One region of the Bacillus sp. VA13 genome, then DNA from elsewhere that is predicted to be linked to it. Evidence: a T-box and tRNA genes for the amino acid it is inferred to sense, from the RefSeq annotation. Region 1 holds a T-box; the other holds one or more tRNA genes.
The links. A T-box is a leader RNA that pairs with one kind of tRNA and senses whether it is charged. The one in region 1 lies ahead of glyQ (glycine--tRNA ligase subunit alpha), so its partner is inferred to be a tRNA-Gly.
Positions count from the first base shown of each region.

Region 2: it has a tRNA-Gly gene. The T-box ahead of glyQ (glycine--tRNA ligase subunit alpha) is inferred to sense a tRNA for this amino acid. The anticodon was not compared.

Region 1 covers NZ_JBVQPP010000001.1:1,058,846-1,069,675, reverse strand. Annotated here, with positions in the region: gene pgpH (cyclic-di-AMP phosphodiesterase PgpH) at 1-902, shown strand, start outside; gene ybeY (rRNA maturation RNase YbeY) at 903-1,376, shown strand; gene AC0C66_RS05490 (diacylglycerol kinase family protein) at 1,357-1,728, shown strand; gene AC0C66_RS05485 (cytidine deaminase) at 1,849-2,259, shown strand; gene era (GTPase Era) at 2,240-3,145, shown strand; gene AC0C66_RS05475 (YqzL family protein) at 3,289-3,432, shown strand; gene recO (DNA repair protein RecO) at 3,469-4,236, shown strand; T-box leader at 4,276-4,451, shown strand; gene glyQ (glycine--tRNA ligase subunit alpha) at 4,534-5,421, shown strand; gene glyS (glycine--tRNA ligase subunit beta) at 5,414-7,453, shown strand; gene ccpN (transcriptional regulator CcpN) at 7,586-8,224, shown strand; gene AC0C66_RS05450 (pyruvate, water dikinase regulatory protein) at 8,250-9,062, shown strand; gene AC0C66_RS05445 (YaiI/YqxD family protein) at 9,316-9,810, shown strand; gene dnaG (DNA primase) at 9,844-10,830, shown strand, end outside.
Region 2 covers NZ_JBVQPP010000003.1:614,005-624,834, reverse strand. Annotated here, with positions in the region: gene AC0C66_RS15140 (ABC transporter ATP-binding protein) at 1-733, shown strand, start outside; gene AC0C66_RS15135 (aliphatic sulfonate ABC transporter substrate-binding protein) at 751-1,749, shown strand; gene AC0C66_RS15130 (ABC transporter permease) at 1,746-2,576, shown strand; gene ssuD (FMNH2-dependent alkanesulfonate monooxygenase) at 2,599-3,735, shown strand; gene AC0C66_RS15120 (hypothetical protein) at 3,832-4,368, shown strand; gene rpsN (30S ribosomal protein S14) at 4,482-4,751, shown strand; gene AC0C66_RS15110 (hypothetical protein) at 4,769-5,242, opposite strand; gene AC0C66_RS15105 (helix-turn-helix transcriptional regulator) at 5,244-5,444, opposite strand; tRNA gene AC0C66_RS15100 (tRNA-Gly) at 5,635-5,708, shown strand; gene AC0C66_RS15095 (B3/B4 domain-containing protein) at 5,799-6,422, opposite strand; gene queG (tRNA epoxyqueuosine(34) reductase QueG) at 6,505-7,665, shown strand; gene AC0C66_RS15085 (amidase domain-containing protein) at 7,733-8,662, shown strand; gene trmL (tRNA (uridine(34)/cytosine(34)/5-carboxymethylaminomethyluridine(34)-2'-O)-methyltransferase TrmL) at 8,700-9,182, shown strand; gene AC0C66_RS15075 (YhbD family protein) at 9,309-9,950, shown strand; gene AC0C66_RS15070 (bactofilin family protein) at 9,941-10,654, shown strand; gene AC0C66_RS15065 (hypothetical protein) at 10,666-10,830, shown strand, end outside.

The DNA of each region.
Region 1 (10,830 bases):
TTTTGCAGACCGGGCTTTTCGTAGCGTTTATTAATATGGTTGTCGTTCTTTCTTTGTTATTGATCCAAAACACTGCGCTATCGGGTCTTGAAATCGGCACGTTAATGCTGATGGGCGTTGTGTCGGGATTTGCTTCGTCTGTATTGATCATCGGCCTGATGCCGTTTTTTGAGACAGGCTTTGGCATTTTATCCACTATGAGGCTGCTTGAGCTGTCTAATCCTAACCATCCGCTGCTGCGAAAAATATTAACAGAAACACCAGGTACATATCATCACAGTGTAATGGTCGCCAATTTGTCAGAGGCAGCCTGTGAGGCGGTTGGAGCCAATGGTTTGCTTGCAAGAGTCGGCGCGTATTACCACGATCTTGGGAAAACAAAGCGTCCGCAATATTTTATTGAAAACCAAATGAATATTGACAATCCGCATGACAAGCTGTCTCCTCAGCTGAGTAAAAATATCATCATTTCTCATACCACTGACGGTGCGAATATGCTGAGAAGCTATAAATTTCCGAAAGAGCTTGTCGATATTGCTGAGCAGCATCATGGAACCTCGCTTTTAAAGTTCTTTTATTATAAAGCGAAGGAAAAAGGCGACCAGATTACAGAAGAAGAGTTCCGTTATCCAGGACCAAAGCCGCAGTCAAAGGAAGCCGCGATTATATCAGTTGCTGACAGTGTTGAAGCGGCAGTCAGATCCATGCATAATCCAAATCCTGAACGAATTGAAAAGCTTGTCCGGGGTATTATATCCGATAAGCTTCAGGACGGACAGTTCAGTGAATGCGATTTGACATTTAAGGAGCTGGATACAATCGCAAAAACGCTCTGTGCAACATTAAAAGGAATTTTCCACTCCCGGATTGAATATCCGGAGGCTACTAAGAAGGTGAAATAGATGAGTTTACTGATTGATATTGTTGATGAAACGGGGAGTGTCTCTGAAGAGATGCTCAAAGAAGTAGAAAATCTGCTTCAATTTGCCGCTGAACGTGAAGGCGTTCAGGATCAGGCTGAAGTTTCTGTCACGATCGTTACCAATGAAGACATCCAGCAGATCAATAAAGATTACCGCGGAAAGGATACGCCGACAGACGTCATCTCATTTGCTCTTGAAGAAGAGGGAGAAGGCGAGGTTGAAATCGTAGGCGCAGAAATGCCGCCGGTTTTAGGTGATATTATCATCAGTGCGGATCGCACAAGGGAGCAGGCAGAGGAATATAATCATTCTTTTAAAAGAGAGCTCGGATTTCTTGCCGTCCATGGATTTCTGCATCTTTTAGGATATGACCATATGACGAAAGAGGAAGAAAAGGAGATGTTTACTAAGCAAAAGGATTTGCTGGACGCCTATGGACTCAAGAGATCATAGAAATGAGCTGAAGCGATTCTTCAAAAGCTTCGTGCATGCAGGCCGGGGCATCTGGGAAACAGCGCGGACGGAGCGGAATTTCCAATTTCATGTCGCAGCCGCCTGCGCTGTTCTCATTTGCGGCTTCCTCGTAGAGCTCAGCCTAATTGAGTGGGCGATTATTATCCTTTTGATCGGAGGAATGTTTTCGCTGGAGCTTTTAAATACAGCCGTTGAGCATACGGTTGATTTAATAACAGACAAAAATCACCCACTTGCTAAAGCGGCTAAGGACGCTGCCGCCGGGGCTGTTTGCGTTTTTGCCGTCATTTCGTGTATCATTGGTTTACTTATTTTTTTGCCAAAGCTGTAATGGCTGAAGATTCTTACATTTATTTTACATTTTTAGAAATGGGCGTGAAAAAAAGCGCGCGATTATGTAAAATATAAAGTGATAGCGGTACCATTATAGGTAAGAGAGGAACATGTACACATGAACAAACAAGAATTGATAACAGAAGCTTTAAAAGCACGTGATATGGCATATGCGCCGTATTCCAAGTTTCAAGTAGGAGCCGCTCTTCTTACCAAGGATGGAAAAGTGTACAGAGGCTGCAACATCGAGAACGCTGCATACAGCATGTGCAATTGCGCTGAGCGTACCGCTTTATTTAAAGCTGTTTCTGAAGGGGATACAGAGTTTCAGATGCTGGCCGTTGCGGCTGACACCCCTGGACCGGTATCTCCGTGCGGAGCCTGCCGCCAGGTGATTTCTGAGCTTTGCACAAAGGACGTTATAGTCGTGCTGACTAATTTACAAGGACAAATAAAAGAAATGACTGTGGAAGAATTATTGCCAGGCGCATTTTCATCGGAGGATTTACATGACGAACGAAAGCTTTAAATCAGGATTTGTATCCATTATTGGAAGACCAAACGTAGGAAAGTCTACATTTTTGAACAGAGTCATTGGACAAAAAATCGCGATCATGAGCGATAAGCCCCAAACGACGAGAAACAAGGTGCAAGGAGTTTTGACGACAGGCACATCACAAACGATTTTTATTGACACACCAGGGATTCATAAACCTAAGCATAAGCTTGGGGACTTTATGATGAAAGTGGCGCAAAATACATTAAAAGAAGTCGATTTGATCTTGTTTATGATCAACGCCGAGGAAGGCTACGGGAAGGGCGACGAATTCATCATTGAGAAATTGCAGAATATGTCTACGCCTGTATTTTTAATCGTAAACAAAATTGACAAAATTCATCCCGATCAATTGCTTTTGTTAATTGACGAATATCGGGGACGTTATCCTTTTAAGGAAATTGTTCCGATTTCTGCTTTAGAGGGAAATAATATCGAAACATTGCTCACACAGATTGAAGCGTATTTGCCGGAAGGGCCGCAATTCTATCCGAGTGATCAGGTAACCGACCATCCAGAGCGCTTTATCATTTCTGAATTAATCAGGGAAAAGGTGCTGCATCTGACGAGAGAAGAAATCCCGCACAGCATTGCGGTGGCCATCGAATCCATCAAAGGACAGGACAACGGTTCTGTGCACGTAGCGGCAACGATTGTGGTCGAACGGGATTCCCAGAAAGGCATTGTGATCGGAAAAAAAGGAAGCCTGCTGAAAGAGGTTGGAAAAAGAGCGAGAGCGGATATTGAAGCACTGTTAGGCTCCCGTGTCTACCTTGAATTGTGGGTCAAAGTGCAGAAAGACTGGCGCAATAAAATGTCCCAGCTTCGCGATTTTGGCTTTAAAGAGGACGAATATTAATCTCCTTGCTGTGTCATTTTCTCACAGGAACAGGGATACATTAGCAAATTTTGTTTAACATGAAATGGAGGACATCTGGTCAAGATAAAGGTAAGAATTTGGAGTTAGGTAAGCTAGTTTAACTACAGAAAGGTGGGTTTCTTGTGTTGAATTTTACCTGGAACGTATTTTCTCAAACAGGAAATGTTGATACGTATCTTCTTTTTAAAGAGCTGGAAAAAGAGAACATGGAAAGACCCGAAGAACTAGAAGATGAGCTAGCCCGATTTGATTATCCAATTTTATAAACCTCTTGGCCGCTCCTGCTTTAGGAAGGTGCGGAAATGCTGACAAAATGTGAAGGAATCGTTCTTCGCACAAATGATTACGGAGAGACGAATAAAATCGTTACATTACTGACAAGAGAACACGGAAAAATAGGTGTTATGGCAAGAGGCGCCAAAAAACCGAACAGCCGTTTATCAGCAGTCAGCCAGCCCTTTTTGTATGGTTCATTTTTAATGCAAAAAACAACGGGCCTCGGAACGCTTCAGCAGGGTGAAATGATCCTCAGCATGAGAGGCATCAGGGAAGATTTGTTTTTAACAGCATATGCTGCTTATATTGCTGAGCTAGTCGACAAAGGCACAGAAGAAAAGAAGCCAAACCCTTATTTGTTTGAATTCATTTTAGAATCGTTTAAACAGCTGAATGAAGGAACAGATCCGGATGTCATCATCTTCATTGCTCAAATGAAGATGCTCGGTGTCATGGGGCTGTACCCTGAGCTGAATCACTGTGTGCATTGTAAAAGCCAGGATGGGACCTTTCATTTTTCTGTTCGTGATAACGGTTTTATTTGCCATCGCTGCTTTGAAAAAGATCCCTACAGGGTTCCAATTAAACCGCAAACGGCAAGGCTTTTGAGACTGTTTTATTACTTCGATCTGTCGAGGCTGGGCAATGTGTCCTTAAAGCAGGAAACAAAAGCTGAATTAAAGCAAGTGATTGATTTATATTATGAAGAATATTCAGGGTTATATTTAAAATCAAAGCGCTTTTTAGATCAAATGGAAAGCATGAAACATCTGATGGGTGAAAACAAAAGTTGACATCTGGTCCATCTTTTTATATGATCATTTATTATAAAATATGTTGCAGTGAGAGAAAGAAGTACTTGCGTTTACCTCATGAAAGCGACCTTAGGGCGGTGTAAGCTAAGGATGAGCACGCAACGAAAGGCATTCTTGAGCAATTTCAAAAAAAGAGGCTGGGATTTTGTTCTCAGCAACTAGGGTGGAACCGCGGGAGAACTCTCGTCCCTATGTTTGCGGCTGGCAAGCATAGAGACGGGAGTTTTTTGGTTGCTGCCGCAGTCATTTTATGAAGGAAAAGTGGAGGTGCTTGAAATGAATATTCAAGACATGATTCTAACATTGCAAAAGCATTGGTCCAGTCAGGGCTGTGTGCTTATGCAGGCTTACGATGTAGAAAAAGGGGCCGGCACGATGAGCCCGTATACGTTTTTGCGCAGTATCGGCCCTGAGCCGTGGAAAGTGGCTTATGTAGAGCCTTCCAGACGCCCTGCCGACGGACGATACGGGGAGAACCCGAACAGACTGTATCAGCATCATCAGTTTCAGGTCATTATTAAACCGTCTCCTGATAACATTCAAGAGCTGTATTTAGATTCCTTGCGCGCGCTTGGAATTGATCCGCTTGAGCACGATATTCGCTTTGTTGAAGACAACTGGGAAAATCCGTCTTTAGGCTGCGCAGGTCTTGGCTGGGAAGTATGGCTTGACGGAATGGAAATCACACAATTTACGTATTTCCAGCAGGTCGGAGGACTAGAGTGTAAACCGGTTTCTGTAGAGATTACGTACGGAATTGAGCGTCTCGCGTCTTATATCCAGGATAAAGAAAATGTTTTCGACTTGGAATGGACGTCAGGGTTTACAGTAAAAGATTTATTCATGATGGCGGAATACGAGCATTCCGTTTACACGTTTGAAACGTCAGATGTCGATATGCTGTTCCAGTTGTTCAGCACGTATGAAAAAGAAGCGATTAAGCAAATGGATAACGGACTTGTTCATCCTGCATATGACTATGTGCTAAAATGCTCGCACACCTTCAACCTGCTTGACGCCAAAGGTGCGATCTCTGTTACCGAGCGGACAGGCTATATCGCAAGAGTGCGAAATTTAGCGAGAAAAGTAGCAAAAACCTATTATGAGGAACGAGAAAAACTAGGGTTCCCAATGCTTAAAGGGGAGGGTTCTTCTCATGAGTAAACAGGATTTACTTTTAGAGATCGGTTTAGAGGAAATGCCGGCGCGCTTTTTAAATGATAGCATGGTTCAGCTTGGTGAGAAGCTGACAGGCTGGCTTAAAGAAAAAAATATCACACACGGTGAAGTGAAGCTTTTCAATACACCGAGACGCCTTGCTGTCTTCGTAAAGGATGTAGCAGAAAAGCAGGATGATATAAAAGAAGAGGCGAAAGGGCCTGCGAAAAAAATTGCCCTTGATGCAGACGGCAACTGGACAAAAGCGGCAATCGGCTTTTCAAAGGGCCAAGGCGCAGACGTAAAAGACCTGTACATCAAAGAAGTAAAAGGCACAGAGTATGTATTCGTGCAAAAATTCCAAGCCGGCCAAGAAACGAAATCGCTTCTGCCGGAACTGAGCGGTTTAGTTACTAGCTTGCATTTCCCAAAAAACATGCGCTGGGGAAATGAGGATTTGCGTTATATCCGGCCAATCAAATGGATTGCCGCTTTATTTGGACAGGATGTCATTCCATTTTCGATCACAAACGTTGAGTCTGGACGGACAACGCAGGGACACCGTTTCCTTGGACATGAAGTGTCAATTGAATCACCTTCAGCTTATGAAGAGCAGCTGAAAGAACAGCACGTTATTGCTGATCCTAACGTCCGAAAACAAATGATTCAATCTCAGCTGGAAGCGATGGCTGCAGAAAACAATTGGAGCATTCCAGTTGACGAGGATCTTCTTGATGAAGTGAATCATTTAGTAGAATACCCAACAGCTCTTTATGGTTCATTTGAATCTGAGTTTCTGTCAATTCCTGAGGAAGTGCTTGTCACGACAATGAAAGAGCATCAGCGCTACTTCCCTGTCAAAGACAAGAACGGAGAATTGCTGCCTCACTTTATCACAGTCAGAAACGGGAACAGCCACGCGATCGAAAATGTGGCCAGAGGCAATGAAAAAGTGCTGCGCGCGCGTTTATCTGATGCTTCATTCTTCTACAAGGAAGATCAGAAACTAAATATTGATGCAAACGTGAAGAAGCTTGAAAACATTGTTTTTCATGAAGAGCTTGGTTCTCTGGCAGATAAGGTTAGAAGAGTCACTTCAATCGCAGAAAAGCTTGCCGTTCGTCTTCAGGCCAATGAAGATACATTAAAACATGTGAAGCGAGCTGCTGAAATTTCTAAATTTGATCTTGTCACGCACATGATATACGAATTCCCTGAGCTCCAAGGAATTATGGGTGAAAAGTATGCGAGAATGCTTGGCGAAGATGAAGCTGTGGCTGCGGCAGTCAACGAACACTATATGCCTAGATCAGCAGGCGGAGAAACGCCTTCTACTTTCACCGGAGCTGTTGTAGCAATGGCGGATAAGCTAGACACAATCGTTTCATTCTTCTCTATCGGCGTTATTCCGACCGGTTCTCAGGATCCTTACGGGCTGCGTCGCCAAGCAAGCGGTATTGTTGCGATTCTTCTGGACCGCAACTGGGGAATCTCGTTTGAAGAGCTGCTTTCTTTCGTACAAACCGAAAAAGAAAATGAACTGATGGATTTCTTCACTCAGCGCCTGAAATTTGTTTTGAATGCGGAACAGATTCGACACGATGTCATCGACGCCGTGCTGGAAAGCTCTGAGCTTGAGCCATACTCAACGCTGCATAAAGCACAAGTGCTGGAACAAAAGCTTGGTGCACCGGGCTTTAAGGAAACAGCTGAGGCTTTAGGCCGAGTGATCTCTATCAGCAAAAAAGGAGTCCACGGAGACATTCAGCCTGATCTGTTTGAAAATGAATACGAGGCAAAACTGTTTGATGCCTACCAAACAGCGAAGCAAAACCTGCAGGAAAACTTCAGCAAAAAAGATTATGAGGCGGCGCTTGCTTCACTTGCAGCCTTAAAAGAACCGATCGATGCTTACTTCGATCATACAATGGTTATAGCAGATAATGAGACAGTAAAGGCAAACCGTTTGGCGCAAATGGTAAGCTTGGCGGATGAGATCAAGTCCTTTGCGAATATGAATGCCCTTATTGTAAAATAAAGAGAGAAAAGGCGGTTGCTGTGTGATCGGTAATCGTCTTTTCCCCATTTATGAGTTTTTTTGTTTGATTACAAGATATTTACGATATAATATGGATTATTATTCTTTACATAGATATGAAGTGAAAAGGTGGTGAGTACGATCGAACTAAATAAACGGCAAGAACATATTTTGCAGATTGTAAAAGAAAACGGGCCGATTACAGGGGAGCATATTGCAGAAAAGCTGAACCTAACCAGGGCAACATTGCGTCCGGATTTAGCCATACTCACCATGTCAGGATTCCTTGAGGCGCGCCCGAGAGTCGGTTATTTCTACACTGGGAAAACCGGCACCCAGCTTTTGGCAGATAAACTCAAAAAGCTTCAAGTGAAAGACTTTCAATCTATCCCCGTCGTGATTCACGAAAATGTTTCTGTGTACGATGCGATTTGCACCATGTTTTTAGAAGATGTAGGTACTCTGTTTGTGGTGGACCGCGATGCTGTTTTAGTCGGGGTGCTTTCACGAAAAGACTTGCTGAGAGCGAGCATAGGCCAGCAGGAGCTTACCTCTGTCCCTGTTCACATCATCATGACAAGGATGCCGAATATTACGGTGTGCAGACGCGAGGATTATGTGATGGACATTGCAAAGCACTTGATAGAAAAACAAATTGATGCACTGCCTGTCATCAAAGATACCGACAAAGGCTTTGAAGTCATCGGCAGAGTGACAAAAACAAATATGACAAAAATACTTGTCAGTTTATCTGAAAATGAAATCCTATAAGATCGCAAACTAACGGGGGGATAATATGAATAACCGCATCATCTATGTTGTATCGGATTCCGTCGGTGAAACGGCTGAATTGGTAGTAAAAGCAGCGCTCAGCCAATTTAACGGTTCAGCGGACGATACACATGTCAGAAGAATTCCTTATGTTGAAGATATAGGCACTATCAATGAAGTAATTTCACTTGCAAAGGCAGACGGCGGCATTATTTGTTTCACACTAGTGGTGCCGGAAATCAGAGAATATTTGATTGCCGAAGCGGATAAAGCAAATGTTTTATATTATGATATTATCGGCCCGTTAATTGATAAAATGGAAACAGCCTACGGTTTAACAGCGAAATACGAACCAGGGCGGGTGCGCCAGCTTGATGAAGACTATTTCAAAAAAGTGGAGGCTATCGAGTTTGCAGTAAAATACGATGATGGACGTGATCCAAGAGGGATTTTAAAAGCTGATATCGTTTTGATCGGGGTATCCAGAACGTCTAAAACACCGCTGTCTCAATATCTCGCCCACAAGCGCCTGAAGGTTGCCAATGTTCCGATTGTTCCCGAGGTTGACCCGCCGGAAGAACTCTTTAACGTTGATCCGAAAAAATGTATCGGCTTAAAGATTAGCCCGGATAAACTGAATCATATCAGAAAAGAACGGTTAAAATCACTTGGGCTTAATGACAAAGCGATCTATGCAAATATCAACAGAATCAAAGAGGAACTGGAATATTTCGAAAAGATTGTGGACCGGATCGGATGCCAGGTTGTTGATGTTTCAAATAAAGCGGTTGAAGAAACAGCAAATATTATCCATCATCTCAAAACAAAAAACATGTAACTCAGGACGCTCTATCCTGGGTTTTTGGCTATGCCAAAAGGGAATAATGAAAAATAATAGCATCTTTGTGAAGTTTGTATTATAATAAAAAATTGTGATAAAATGATTAATTTTAGGTTTAAGGTTCGTGTGATACGAATAAACTATTATGGGTAAGATGTCAAGAATTTCTCCCGGAAATTTTTCGACAAATTCATATACGTCCGCAATGATAAAGGATGTGCGATTTTGCTTGCTTTTATGCAGGAGTTTAATGGAGGGATGGAGAATTACTCTTCTTAATGAACAAGAAAAGACGATTTTTGTCGATGCAGATGCTTGTCCGGTAAAAGATGAAATTTTACAAACAGCATCCAAGTATGAAGTTCAAGTTCTTTTTGTCGCTTCATTTGAACATTATCAGCTTTCGAGAAGCAATGAAGAAAAATGGAAGTATGTTGATCCTCATAAAGAAGCTGCTGATTTATATATCGCAAATCACGTAAAACCGGGAGATATTGTTGTGACGCAGGACATCGGATTAGCATCTCTGCTGTTGAACAGAAATGTCTCCGTCATGTCGGAAAGAGGGCGTCTTTACAAAGAGGGCACGATTGATTTTGCTCTTGAGAGCCGTCATTTTTCCGGCAAACAAAGGAGAAAAGGCATATACGCCAAAGGGCCTAAAAAATTGAATAAAGAAGATCGAGAACGATTTATTACACTGCTGCAAAAAATCCTGTCGAACGATGAAGGGATTTTGCACTAAAGCATCGAATAATGTACGACGGAGTGTTATAAGATGGGAAATCGGATACCAGATGAAATTGTGGATCAGGTACAAAAGTCGGCAGATATCGTTGAAGTCATAGGTGATTATGTTCAATTAAAGAAGCAAGGCCGAAACTACTTTGGACTCTGTCCTTTTCATGGAGAAAGCACACCTTCGTTTTCCGTATCGCCCGACAAACAGATTTTTCATTGCTTTGGCTGCGGAGCGGGCGGCAATGTTTTCTCTTTTTTAAGGCAGATGGAAGGCTATTCATTTGCTGAGTCGGTTTCTCACCTTGCTGACAAATACCAAATTGATTTTCCAGATAATATAACAGTCCATTCCGGAGCCCGGCCAGAATCTTCTGAAGAACAAAAAATGGCTGAGGCTCATGAGCTCTTGAAGAAATTTTACCATCATTTGTTAATAAATACAAAAGAAGGTCAAGAGGCGCTGGATTATCTGCTTTCAAGGGGCTTTACGAAAGAGCTGATTGATGAATTTCAGATCGGCTATGCTCTTGATTCTTGGGACTTCATCACGAAATTTCTCGTAAAGAGAGGCTTTAGTGAGGTGCAAATGGAAAAAGCGGGTCTCCTGATCAGACGCGAAGACGGGAGCGGATATTTTGACCGTTTCAGAAACCGTGTCATGTTTCCGATCCATGATCACCACGGGTCTGTTGTTGCTTTCTCTGGCAGGGCTCTTGGCAGCCAGCAGCCTAAGTATATGAACAGTCCTGAAACACCGCTCTTTCATAAAAGTAAACTGCTTTACAATTTTTATAAGGCCCGCCTTCATATCAGAAAGCAGGAAAGAGCAGTCTTATTTGAAGGATTTGCCGATGTCATATCGGCCGTAAACTCGGGTGTGAAAGAAAGCATAGCCACGATGGGAACGTCTCTGACAGATGATCATGTCAAGATTCTGAGAAGAAATGTCGAAGAAATCATTCTTTGCTATGACTCTGATAAAGCCGGTTATGAAGCCACTTTAAAAGCTTCAGATCTTCTGCAA
Region 2 (10,830 bases), on a different contig from region 1:
CGTTCAAGAGGGCCGCAAAACAACGGTCTTGGAGAACATTCAATTATCAATCGCACCAGGTGAATTTCTTACGCTCATCGGACCTAGCGGGTGCGGAAAAAGCACGCTGTTAAAGATTATTGCGGGGCTTGATTCAAATTATGACGGGAGTGTTGAAATTAACGGACGCAGCGTAACAGCTCCGGGTATTCAGCAAGGATTTATTTTTCAGGAGCACCGCCTCTTTCCATGGCTGACGGTTGAGCAGAATATTGCCGCCGATTTGAACTTGAAAGATCCAACAGTCAAACAGAAGGTGGATGAACTGATTGAGATTGTCAGATTGAAAGGATCGGAGAAAGCATACCCGCGCGAGCTGTCAGGCGGTATGTCACAAAGAGTCGCTATCGCACGGGCTCTTCTGCGGGAGCCTGAGGTCCTGCTTTTAGATGAACCGTTTGGTGCACTCGACGCTTTTACTAGAAAACACCTGCAGGACGTGTTGCTGGATATATGGAGGAGGAAAAAAACAACGATGATTCTCGTGACTCATGATATAGATGAATCTGTTTATTTAGGAAATGAGCTTGCGATCCTTAAGGCTAAACCGGGGAACATCCATAAGCTGATGCCCATTCATCTGGCGTATCCACGAAACCGGACGACTCCGGATTTCCAAGCGATCAGACAGAAAGTGCTGTCGGAATTCGAGAAAACGGAAGATCTAGAGTACGCTGAAGGATCAGGGATATAGAAAGGGCGGAAGCAGAAATGAAAAAAGGACTCATTGTATTGGTTACCGTTTTTTTTCTGCTGGCAGGCTGTGGAGCAAATGGAGCCAGCAGTGACAACAAACAATTGAAAGAAATTCGAATCGGTATTCAGCAAAGTTTAAGCCCGCTTTTGATTGCGAAGGAGAAAGGCTGGTTTGAAGATGCATTTGAAAAAGAAGGCATCAAAGTGAAATGGGTGGAGTTTCAAAGCGGTCCGCCCCAATTTGAAGGACTTGCGGCAGACAAACTTGATTTTTCTCAAGTCGGCAATTCTCCTGTTATCGCTGGACAGGCGGCAGGCATTGACTTTAAAGAAATCGGTTTGTCTCAGGACGGATTGAAAGCAAACGGCATCCTTGTCAATCAAAACAGCGGCATTCAGGACGTCAAGGACTTAAAGGGGAAGAAAATTGCAGTCGCCAAAGGCAGCAGCGGTTTTGATTTTCTGTATAAAGCACTTGATCAAGTGGGATTGTCAGCTAATGATGTGACGATTATTCAGCTTCAGCCTGATGAAGCGGCCTCTGCGTTTGAAAACGGGTCTGTTGATGCCTGGTCCATTTGGGAGCCGTACTTGTCTTTAGAAACAATCAAACACGGAGCAAACATCCTTGTGAACGGGGAAAGCACAGATTTATATTCACCCGGATTTACTTTAGTAAGAACAAAGTTTGCCGAAGAGCACCCGGACGAAGTAGTCCGTTTTCTGAAGGTGTTTAATAAGGCTGTTGTGTGGCAAAAGGAACACCTGGATGAAGCCGCTGACTTGTATGCAGACATTAAAGGTCTCGATAAAAAGGTCGTCGAAAATGTGTTGAAAAATACTGAGCCTCTGAATGAGGTCATCAGTGACGACATTGTGAAAGCACAGCAGGAGACAGCAGATTTCCAATATCGAACGAAGGCGATAGACAAGAAGATTGATGTGAAAGAGGTTGTGGATAACACATTTATTAAAAAAGCGTTAAAGGAAAATTCCTCAGGAGGTGATCAATGATGAAAGCAGAGGATGCAGGCTCGCTGCCGAAAACGAGTGCGGAAGCGGTGCGGAAAAAGCCCGGAAGGATGAAATACGGCTGGATGAAGGGGCTTTTGCTGCCCGCTGTCATCATCGCCATCTGGCAAATCATCGGCGGCCTTGGGGTAGTGTCCGCTACAGTGCTGCCCACACCCGTTGCGATTGTCCTGACGTTTAAAGAGCTTATTTTGTCCGGTGAGCTGTTTAGTCATCTGCAAATCAGCATCTATCGGGCGGCGCTTGGTTTTTTGCTTGGCGCGGGGCTTGGCTTGATTATCGGGATTTTGGCCGGATTCTCAAAACGGACGGAGTTGTATCTTGATCCGTCATTGCAAATGCTCAGAACCGTTCCCCATCTGGCGGTCACGCCGCTGTTTATTTTATGGTTCGGTTTTGATGAGGTATCTAAAATTTTGCTGATTGCGCTCGGTGCTTTTTTTCCTGTCTATATCAATACATTTAACGGCATCCGCGGAGTTGACGCGAAGCTGTTTGAAGTCGCCCGGGTGCTTGAATTTAAATGGCATCAGCAGATTTCCAAAGTGATATTGCCGGCATCCCTGCCAAATATATTGCTCGGCATTCGCTTATCGCTCGGCATTGCATGGCTTGGACTTGTTGTAGCAGAGCTGATGGGCTCAAGCTCAGGAGTCGGTTATATGATCATGGATGCAAGACAGTTTTCACAAACGAACAAAGTGTTTGCCGGGATTATCATTTTTGCGGTGGTTGGAAAGCTGACGGATTCCTTTGTCAGGCTGCTTGAACGAAAACTGCTAAAGTGGAGAAACAGTTACGAAGGGTAATATACGTAAAGGGGAGATGGATATGGAAATTCTTTGGTTTATACCGACTCATGGAGACGCGAGATATTTAGGATCTGAAAGCGATGGACGGACTGCGGATCATCTTTACTTTAAACAAGTCGCGCAGGCGGCTGACAGGCTGGGATATACGGGTGTTCTTCTGCCGACGGGAAGATCGTGCGAGGACCCATGGCTTACAGCATCGGCTTTGGCAGGAGAAACAAAGGACTTAAAGTTTTTAGTCGCGGTAAGACCCGGTTTAATGCAGCCTTCTCTAGCAGCCAGAATGACATCTACCTTAGACCGCATTTCAGACGGCCGGCTGCTGATCAATGTTGTGGCAGGAGGCGATCCGTACGAGCTGGCTGGAGATGGCCTGTTTATCAGCCATGATGAACGCTATGAAGCGACAGAAGAATTTTTAACCGTTTGGCGGAGACTTTTGCAGGGAGAAACGGTTTCCTATGAAGGAAAGCATATAAAAGTGGAAAACAGCAATCTGCTCTTCCCGCCGCAGCAAGCGCCGCATCCGCCTATCTATTTCGGAGGATCGTCACAGGCGGGGATTGAAGCTGCTGCAAAGCATACAGACGTGTATTTAACGTGGGGCGAGCCGCCTGAACAAGTAAAAGAAAAGATTGAGAGAGTCAAAAAGCAGGCGGAAAAAGAAGGGAGATCCGTTCGATTCGGCATTAGGCTGCATGTCATTGCCCGTGAAACCGAACAAGAGGCGTGGGAAGCGGCTGAGCGCTTGATCAGCCACTTGGATGATGACACCATTGCCAAAGCGCAGGCAGCTTTGAGCCGTTACGATTCTTCAGGCCAGCAGCGGATGGCGGTCCTTCATCAAGGCGATCGGACGAAGCTTGAAATCAGCCCGAATTTGTGGGCGGGGATCGGCCTGGTCAGGGGCGGGGCAGGAACAGCTCTTGTCGGTGATCCGCAGACTATTGCCGACCGGATAGCGGAGTACCAGGCACTCGGCATAGAATCGTTTATATTCTCTGGCTATCCGCATTTAGAAGAAGCATATTATTTTGCAGAGCTTGTGTTTCCGCTTTTGCCGTTTGAAAATGAGCGCACGAGAAAGCTTCAGAACAAAAGGGGAGAAGCCGTCGGGAACACTTATTTTGTCAAAGAGAAAAATGCGTCAGTTTAAGTAAAACACAGCCCCCAAACATGGTATGATATTCAAATAAAGGGGGCTGTTTTTCTGAAAACATTGATAAGCGCAGCAGTCATTTGCCTGATAGCTATGCTGTCAGCATGCGGACATACAAAGCAGATGGAAATCAAAGCAGCGGACATGTCAGATCTTGAAAAAAACAGAATGGATATTGCAGCTTCACAGGCATTCACTGCCGAAGCCGTTAATATCAGTGAAAGTATTTCTTCAGTTGACATGTACATCGAACATTATCAAAAAGGAAAGCTTATTGAGACGATTGGTCCGGTAAGTGCAGATTATTCAGAGAAAAAACCCGATACATTACAATTTGTTTATTTTGAGAATGAAGAGGGAGAAGGAAAGACTAAACGCAGCACTGTTCATTTTGGCATTGTTGATAAACAGGGAAATACAGCGGCCAGTTCATCGGTGAAACGTGACGATAGCGCAACACAGGAAATGACTCAGACTATTTCATCGGCGGTACCGATTTCTTTCGAGAAACCTTTTTTGATCGGCAGCAGTATAAAAGGGACTGACGAGCCAATGCACACCTCTGAACATAAAAAAGAGCTTATGAAGCATCAAGATGCGTTACTGTATTATGTGGAGTTGCATCATTAGAAACGGGCGGCTTCAGGCCGTCTGTTTTACAAAGCGGTATGCTTGCTTTTTTGAATGGTGCATGATACATTTTAAATCGTAATAATTTCGATTTAAAAAGGAGGCTATGTGTCTTGGCTAAAAAGTCAAAAGTGGCAAAAGAGTTAAAACGCCAACAGCTTGTTGAACAATACGCTGATATTAGACGCGAGTTGAAAGAAAAAGGAGATTACGAGGCACTCAGCAAGCTGCCAAGAGATTCAGCACCGGGAAGGCTCCACAATCGTTGCATGGTAACGGGGCGCCCGAGAGGATATATGAGGAAGTTTAAAATGTCCAGAATCGCTTTCAGGGAACTGGCTTATAAAGGCCAGATTCCCGGTGTGAAAAAAGCGAGCTGGTAAGAAAAAACTCCGGCCGATTACAGCGCGCCGGAGTTTTTTTCGTTTTTCTTGAAAGAGATGACATAGGATAGGTGCTGGATGATCATGATGATAAACACAATAATAATAGGGAAAAACGGAATACGCGATTGAAAAAGCGGATAAAAAATGAGAAGAACCGCTGCGGCAGGAAGCGAGAAGTAGACGGCGATATATGACGCGCGGCATGCTTTTGCCGTCATCATCTTCTCTCTTTCGTCCTGCTCTTCAAATTCATCAGGCAGAAGAAGCTTTTTTGCAGCAGGGCGGCTTTTCTTCTGTAAGTACAAATAAACCGCAGACGCCGCAACAAACAGAATAAAGGGAGTGAGGTTTAATTCAAACACCATCTCGCCGCTCTTTGTGCGGATAAAGGATGCAATGCCTTCTGATGCTTCAAAGTATGCAATCAGCGTCCAGCATGCAAGGCCAAATAAAACAAGTTGAAAAGCTGCTTTTGTTTTCATGCTCATCTTAGTTTTCCTCCTCTAACCAAAAGACATCCTCCATTTTCATGGAGAAGGCTTTGCAGATTTTCAGTGCTAACAACAGTGAGGGAACATAATCGCCTTTTTCGATAGCTGCCACAGTCTGTCTTGTAACGCCAACCGTTTCTCCGAGTTTTTCCTGAGAATAGCCGAGGCGTGCCCTCAGCTCTTTTACTTTATTTTTCATCATGACGTCTGTCCCCTTCACATTCTCGATTGATTATATTGTATAGTATACTTAACATTATGTAAATGTGACTTAACACTTTACAAAAAGAAAACTTTTTTTCGACAAAATTTTTATATTCTCTTGACGAAAAATTAATAAACGTGTAATATAAAACAAGTCAGCGGTACTGTTACTGAAAAACACAAATGCGGGTGTAGTTTAGTGGTAAAACCTCAGCCTTCCAAGCTGATGTCGTGAGTTCGATTCTCATCACCCGCTCCATACATACGTTATTAACGCAGTGTTTCGTTTCTTAGATAAACGAAGTATTGCGTTTTTTTATGTAAAAAAGAACACGTCATTCGTGTTCTTTTACGTAAGCCAATGTACTGTATGGGTACCGCCGTGAATTTGTTCAAACATTTTCGTTAATGATGATAAGAGTTTAACAGCGCTGCTTTTTTCAATGGATGGCGGAAAAAAAATGATTTGCAGCATTTTCTTCGTCTCGTTTGAAATGGGATAGCGATTGACGCTGTTTTTTAAATCGCCAAATATGCCGTTTTCATCAGAGAAAAGCAGTATGTTTTCTTTTTCTCCCAATGAGATTCGGACTGGCTCATGAAGCTTGCCGGCATCATAAATCATAATGGGCAGAGAATATTTTAATGCGAAAAAATCGATGGTGTCATGGGCTGAATCCTTGCTTTCCATGAATTGTTCTTTGGATATTGGGATCAGCATGTCTTCCATTGGGGTTGTTTCTCCCTCAAATGTAGGGTTAAGCTGTTTAAAGAGTTCCCGCCATTCCTTGACGAATGGTTCATCAGATATTCCACCGTCCGCATAATCGAAAAACAGGGATTCTTGAAATAGGCGAAGCCTGCCTTTCAGCATTTGCGGAGAGGAGCCGACTTCGATATTCTCATAAATCACAGCCGCCGCATGTAAGCCGGCCGCACGTTCAGTAATAACAGAATCAAGTTTGATATTCACTAGCATTCACTCCAGTTACGTGATATCAACCTATTATAAACGCTGTATCGTTTTATCACAAAGAAAGGAGGCTGTGCAAAATATGAACGTTTATCAGCTCAAAGAAGAATTAATTGAATACGCGAAAAGCATTGGCGTGGACAAGATTGGTTTTACGACCGCTGATACATTTGACAGTTTAAAAGACCGTTTGATTCTTCAAGAATCACTCGGCTATCTCTCCGGCTTTGAAGAGCCTGATATCGAGAAAAGGGTGACGCCGAAGCTGCTTTTGCCGAAAGCGAAATCAATTGTGGCGATCGCTCTCGCATATCCTTCCAGAATGAAGGATGCGCCGAGAAGCACGAGAACGGAGCGCAGGGGCATTTTTTGCAGAGCCTCCTGGGGCAAAGACTATCACGATGTGCTGAGGGAAAAGCTCGATCTGTTGGAGGAATTTCTGAGAAGCAAGCATGAGGATATCAGAACAAAGTCAATGGTAGATACAGGTGAATTGTCTGATCGGGCGGTTGCAGAACGGGCCGGCATCGGGTTCAGCGCGAAAAACTGTATGATCACAACGCCTGAGTATGGCTCATATGTGTATTTGGCGGAAATGATCACAAATATACCTTTTGAGCCAGATGTGCCAATTGAAGATATGTGCGGGTCCTGCACGAAATGTCTGGACGCCTGTCCGACGGGAGCACTTGTAAATCCGGGACAGCTGAATGCCCAGCGCTGTATCTCTTTTCTGACCCAGACGAAAGGATTTTTGCCTGATGAATTCCGGACAAAGATTGGAAACCGCCTGTATGGGTGCGACACGTGTCAAACGGTGTGTCCTCTCAATAAGGGGAAGGACTTTCATCTTCATCCGGAAATGGAGCCGGACCCTGAGATAGCAAAACCGTTATTGAAGCCGCTCTTGACCATCAGCAACCGCGAATTTAAGGAGAAATTCGGACATGTCTCAGGTTCTTGGCGCGGAAAAAAACCGATTCAGCGAAACGCCATTCTCGCCCTTGCCCACTTTAAGGATGCTTCCGCACTGCCTGAATTGACGGAACTGATGCATAAGGACCCGCGTCCTGTTATCAGAGGAACAGCTGCATGGGCGATCGGTAAAATCGGAGACCATGCATACGCGGAAGAGCTTGAAAAAGCGCTGGAAAAAGAGAAGGATGAAGAGGCAAAGCTGGAAATTGAAAAAGGAATTGAGTTGCTAAAAGCTTCAGGCATGACTAAACAAGGCCTGTCCTGACATACGTATAGAACAGAAGGGAAAAACACTTGAGATGCATCCAAGTGTTTTTTCTCTATAAAAAAGTATGGTGGGTGGGGTGAGCTTGAAGCACATTTTAGAACAATTAGCGGAGGAGCGGCTGAGCTATTTGGTTAACGGGCATGCTATGAGACAAGAGTCTGAAGTCGGAGACCTTGAAGTCATGGAGCGAAAGAAGAAGCTTCTGGAAAAACGTAAAGTTGACATCATAAAAGCGAAAGCAAAGGCCGTCATCGATCATGTGCGGGTTGAGGATGACGGAACGACCTGCCTTACGTATACCATCCATTATGAATACGTGTGTAAAGAGCATGATGACAGCTTGTATATGGAAGAGCATATAGAGGAGCGGGTAGCTTTCCTTTATGATCATATTTTGATTAGTGATCAGGAAATTGCGAAAAAGTCGGCTGGATTTCATGAAGGGACCAGTATTATTGACTATTCTCAAGAGGAAAGGGAAGCGTTTGGCAGAGCCTTTCAATACGATCGTCTCGGCGCTGTGCAATATGCCGAGAAATTTTGGAACAAGCGCAACCCGGCTTATAAAAATTTCAGCGATAACTGCACGAATTTTATTTCACAGTGCCTTCATGCGGGAGGCGCACCGATGCGCGGCCATCCGAACAGAGGGTCAGGCTGGTGGATGAAACAAAGCTCATGGAGCTATAGCTGGACGGTGGCTCATTCTATGAAAATGTATTTGTCGAATTCAAAGGCCGGTCTTCGTGCGGTGCGGGTGAAATCTGCGGAAGAGCTGATGCCTGGCGATGTGATTTGCTATGACTTTGAAGGAGACGGCCGGTTTAATCATACAACGATTGTTGTGGCGAAGGACAAAGGCAATATGCCGCTTGTCAACGCCCAGTCCTATGACAGCCGGATGAGGTATTGGTCATACGAGGATTCTACGGCATACACGCCGTCAATACGATATGCCTTTTTTCATATCGTTGATGATACGACAAAAGACTAATTAATGATATAATGATGGGCGGATAAGAAAAACAGAGGTGAACATTGTGGCATTACATGTCGTTTTATATCAACCAGAAATTCCCGCCAATACAGGGAATATTGCACGTACTTGTGCAGCAACCAATACAACGCTCCACCTGATTCGTCCGCTCGGCTTTTCAACGGATGATAAAATGCTGAAGCGTGCCGGACTCGATTATTGGGAGTTTGTTAACGTTGTGTATCATGATTCGTTAGAAGAATTGTTTGAGGAATATCAAAAAGGCCAGTTTTTCTTTATCACGAAATTCGGCCAGCAGCCTCATACATCTTTTGATTACACTGATCTTGACGAGGATTATTTCTTTGTATTCGGAAGAGAAACAAGCGGTTTGCCAAAGGATTTAATTCAAAATAACATGGACCGCTGCCTGCGTCTTCCGATGACAGAGCACGTTAGATCGTTAAATCTGTCCAACACTGCGGCGATTCTCGTTTATGAAGCGCTGCGCCAGCAAAATTACCGTGATTTAAAATAGTGAAAAAATCCGCTCATCGATGATGGGCGGATTTTTTTGTGCTGCGAGAGATGCTTTGTTTTGTTTTTTGGGCTTAACAACGTAACAGTGTTATGTTACAATGTATCCATCAAAGGAGCTGGACTTATGGAAGAACAATTAATCTCTAAAAAAGAATTGCTTGAAAAAACATCGATTTCATACGGTCAGCTGTATCGGTGGAAGCGGAAAAACTTAATTCCTGAGGAATGGTTTATTCGCAAATCCACTTTTACAGGGCAAGAAACGTTTTTTCCGAGAGAGGATATTTTAAAACGCATTTCAATGATTCAAAAGATGAAGGAAAATTTGTCACTGGATGAAATGAGGGAAATGCTGTCGCCGAAAATGAAGGATGTCAGCATGACCGCTGATGAATTGATTCAGAAAGGATTGATTTCAAGAACTGCTCTTGATGTTTTTTCAGAAGGCGGAGGAAATTCGGTTTTTTCTTCTCGAGACCTGCTATCGCTGTATGTACTTGAAGGGCTCCTGCAGTCCGGAAATGTCAGTCTGGAAGAAGCAAAAATGGCTGCAGAGGTGTTAAAGCAGCATGATACTGAAGAGATCAAGAATCAGACGGAGCTGATTGTGCTGCGGAAGCTCGGTGTCACAACTTGTTTTATAGCGGCTGCAGCGGACAGCATTCTGTTTGAATCGTCCGTCAAGGTTGTGGAACGGGTGGATTTAGTAAAAGCGTCAGAGGAATTAAAAACAACATATATACAGGAGGGCCATCAATGGATGTAATGGAAAAGCTGGTGATAAACGGATCAGGAAGTTCAAAGGGAGGAACATTTCAATCAGTTGAAATAAACGGCAGCGGAACAGTGGCCGGGGACGTGGAGTGTGACACTTTTTCTTTTAATGGAACCGGAAAAGCTGACGGCAGCGTCAAAGCGAAAGCGGTAACCATCAGCGGTTCAGGAAAGATACATGGAGACGTTGAAGCAGAATCAATTCGGATTAACGGAACAGGTTTTATTCAAGGAGAGGTTTCCGCAAAACAATTGAAAATCGCTGGATCATCAACATTTGGTGGCACAGTCAAGGCTGATGGCATTGACATTAGCGGAAAAGCGGTCATGGAAGCGGATTGTGAAACGGAAACCTTCCAATCGGAGGGGAAATGCAAAGTCAGCGGGCTTTTAAATGCTGATGAGGTGACCATTAAGCTTTCTGCCGGGGAAAGTTATGTGCGGGAAATCGGATGCCGCCATCTTCAAGTGACCGGCAGAAAAGGAATGCTGACATTGCTCAGACTAATGCCGCAGCCTGTTTTAACGGCTGAACTGATCGAAGGTGATGTCATTGAACTGACAAATACAAAGGCGAAAACCGTGCGAGGAAATAAAGTGAAAATCGGTCCGGATTGCCAGATTGAAACCGTTGAATACAGCGGGGACTATACTTGTGATCCGAGCGCTTCGGTTGAAACATGCACGAAGATGTGAGGAGGATCGTAATGGAGACAACAAAACTGGGAAATTTAAAATTATATGGTGCCGGACATGCTGCAGGCGGCGCATACCACCATGTCAGCATCAAAGGTGAAGGTGTAATCGGTGAAGGGCTGTCTGCCGCGGGCTGCCGCATATTCGGAACAGGCCTTTTTCTCGGGGAAGCAGAG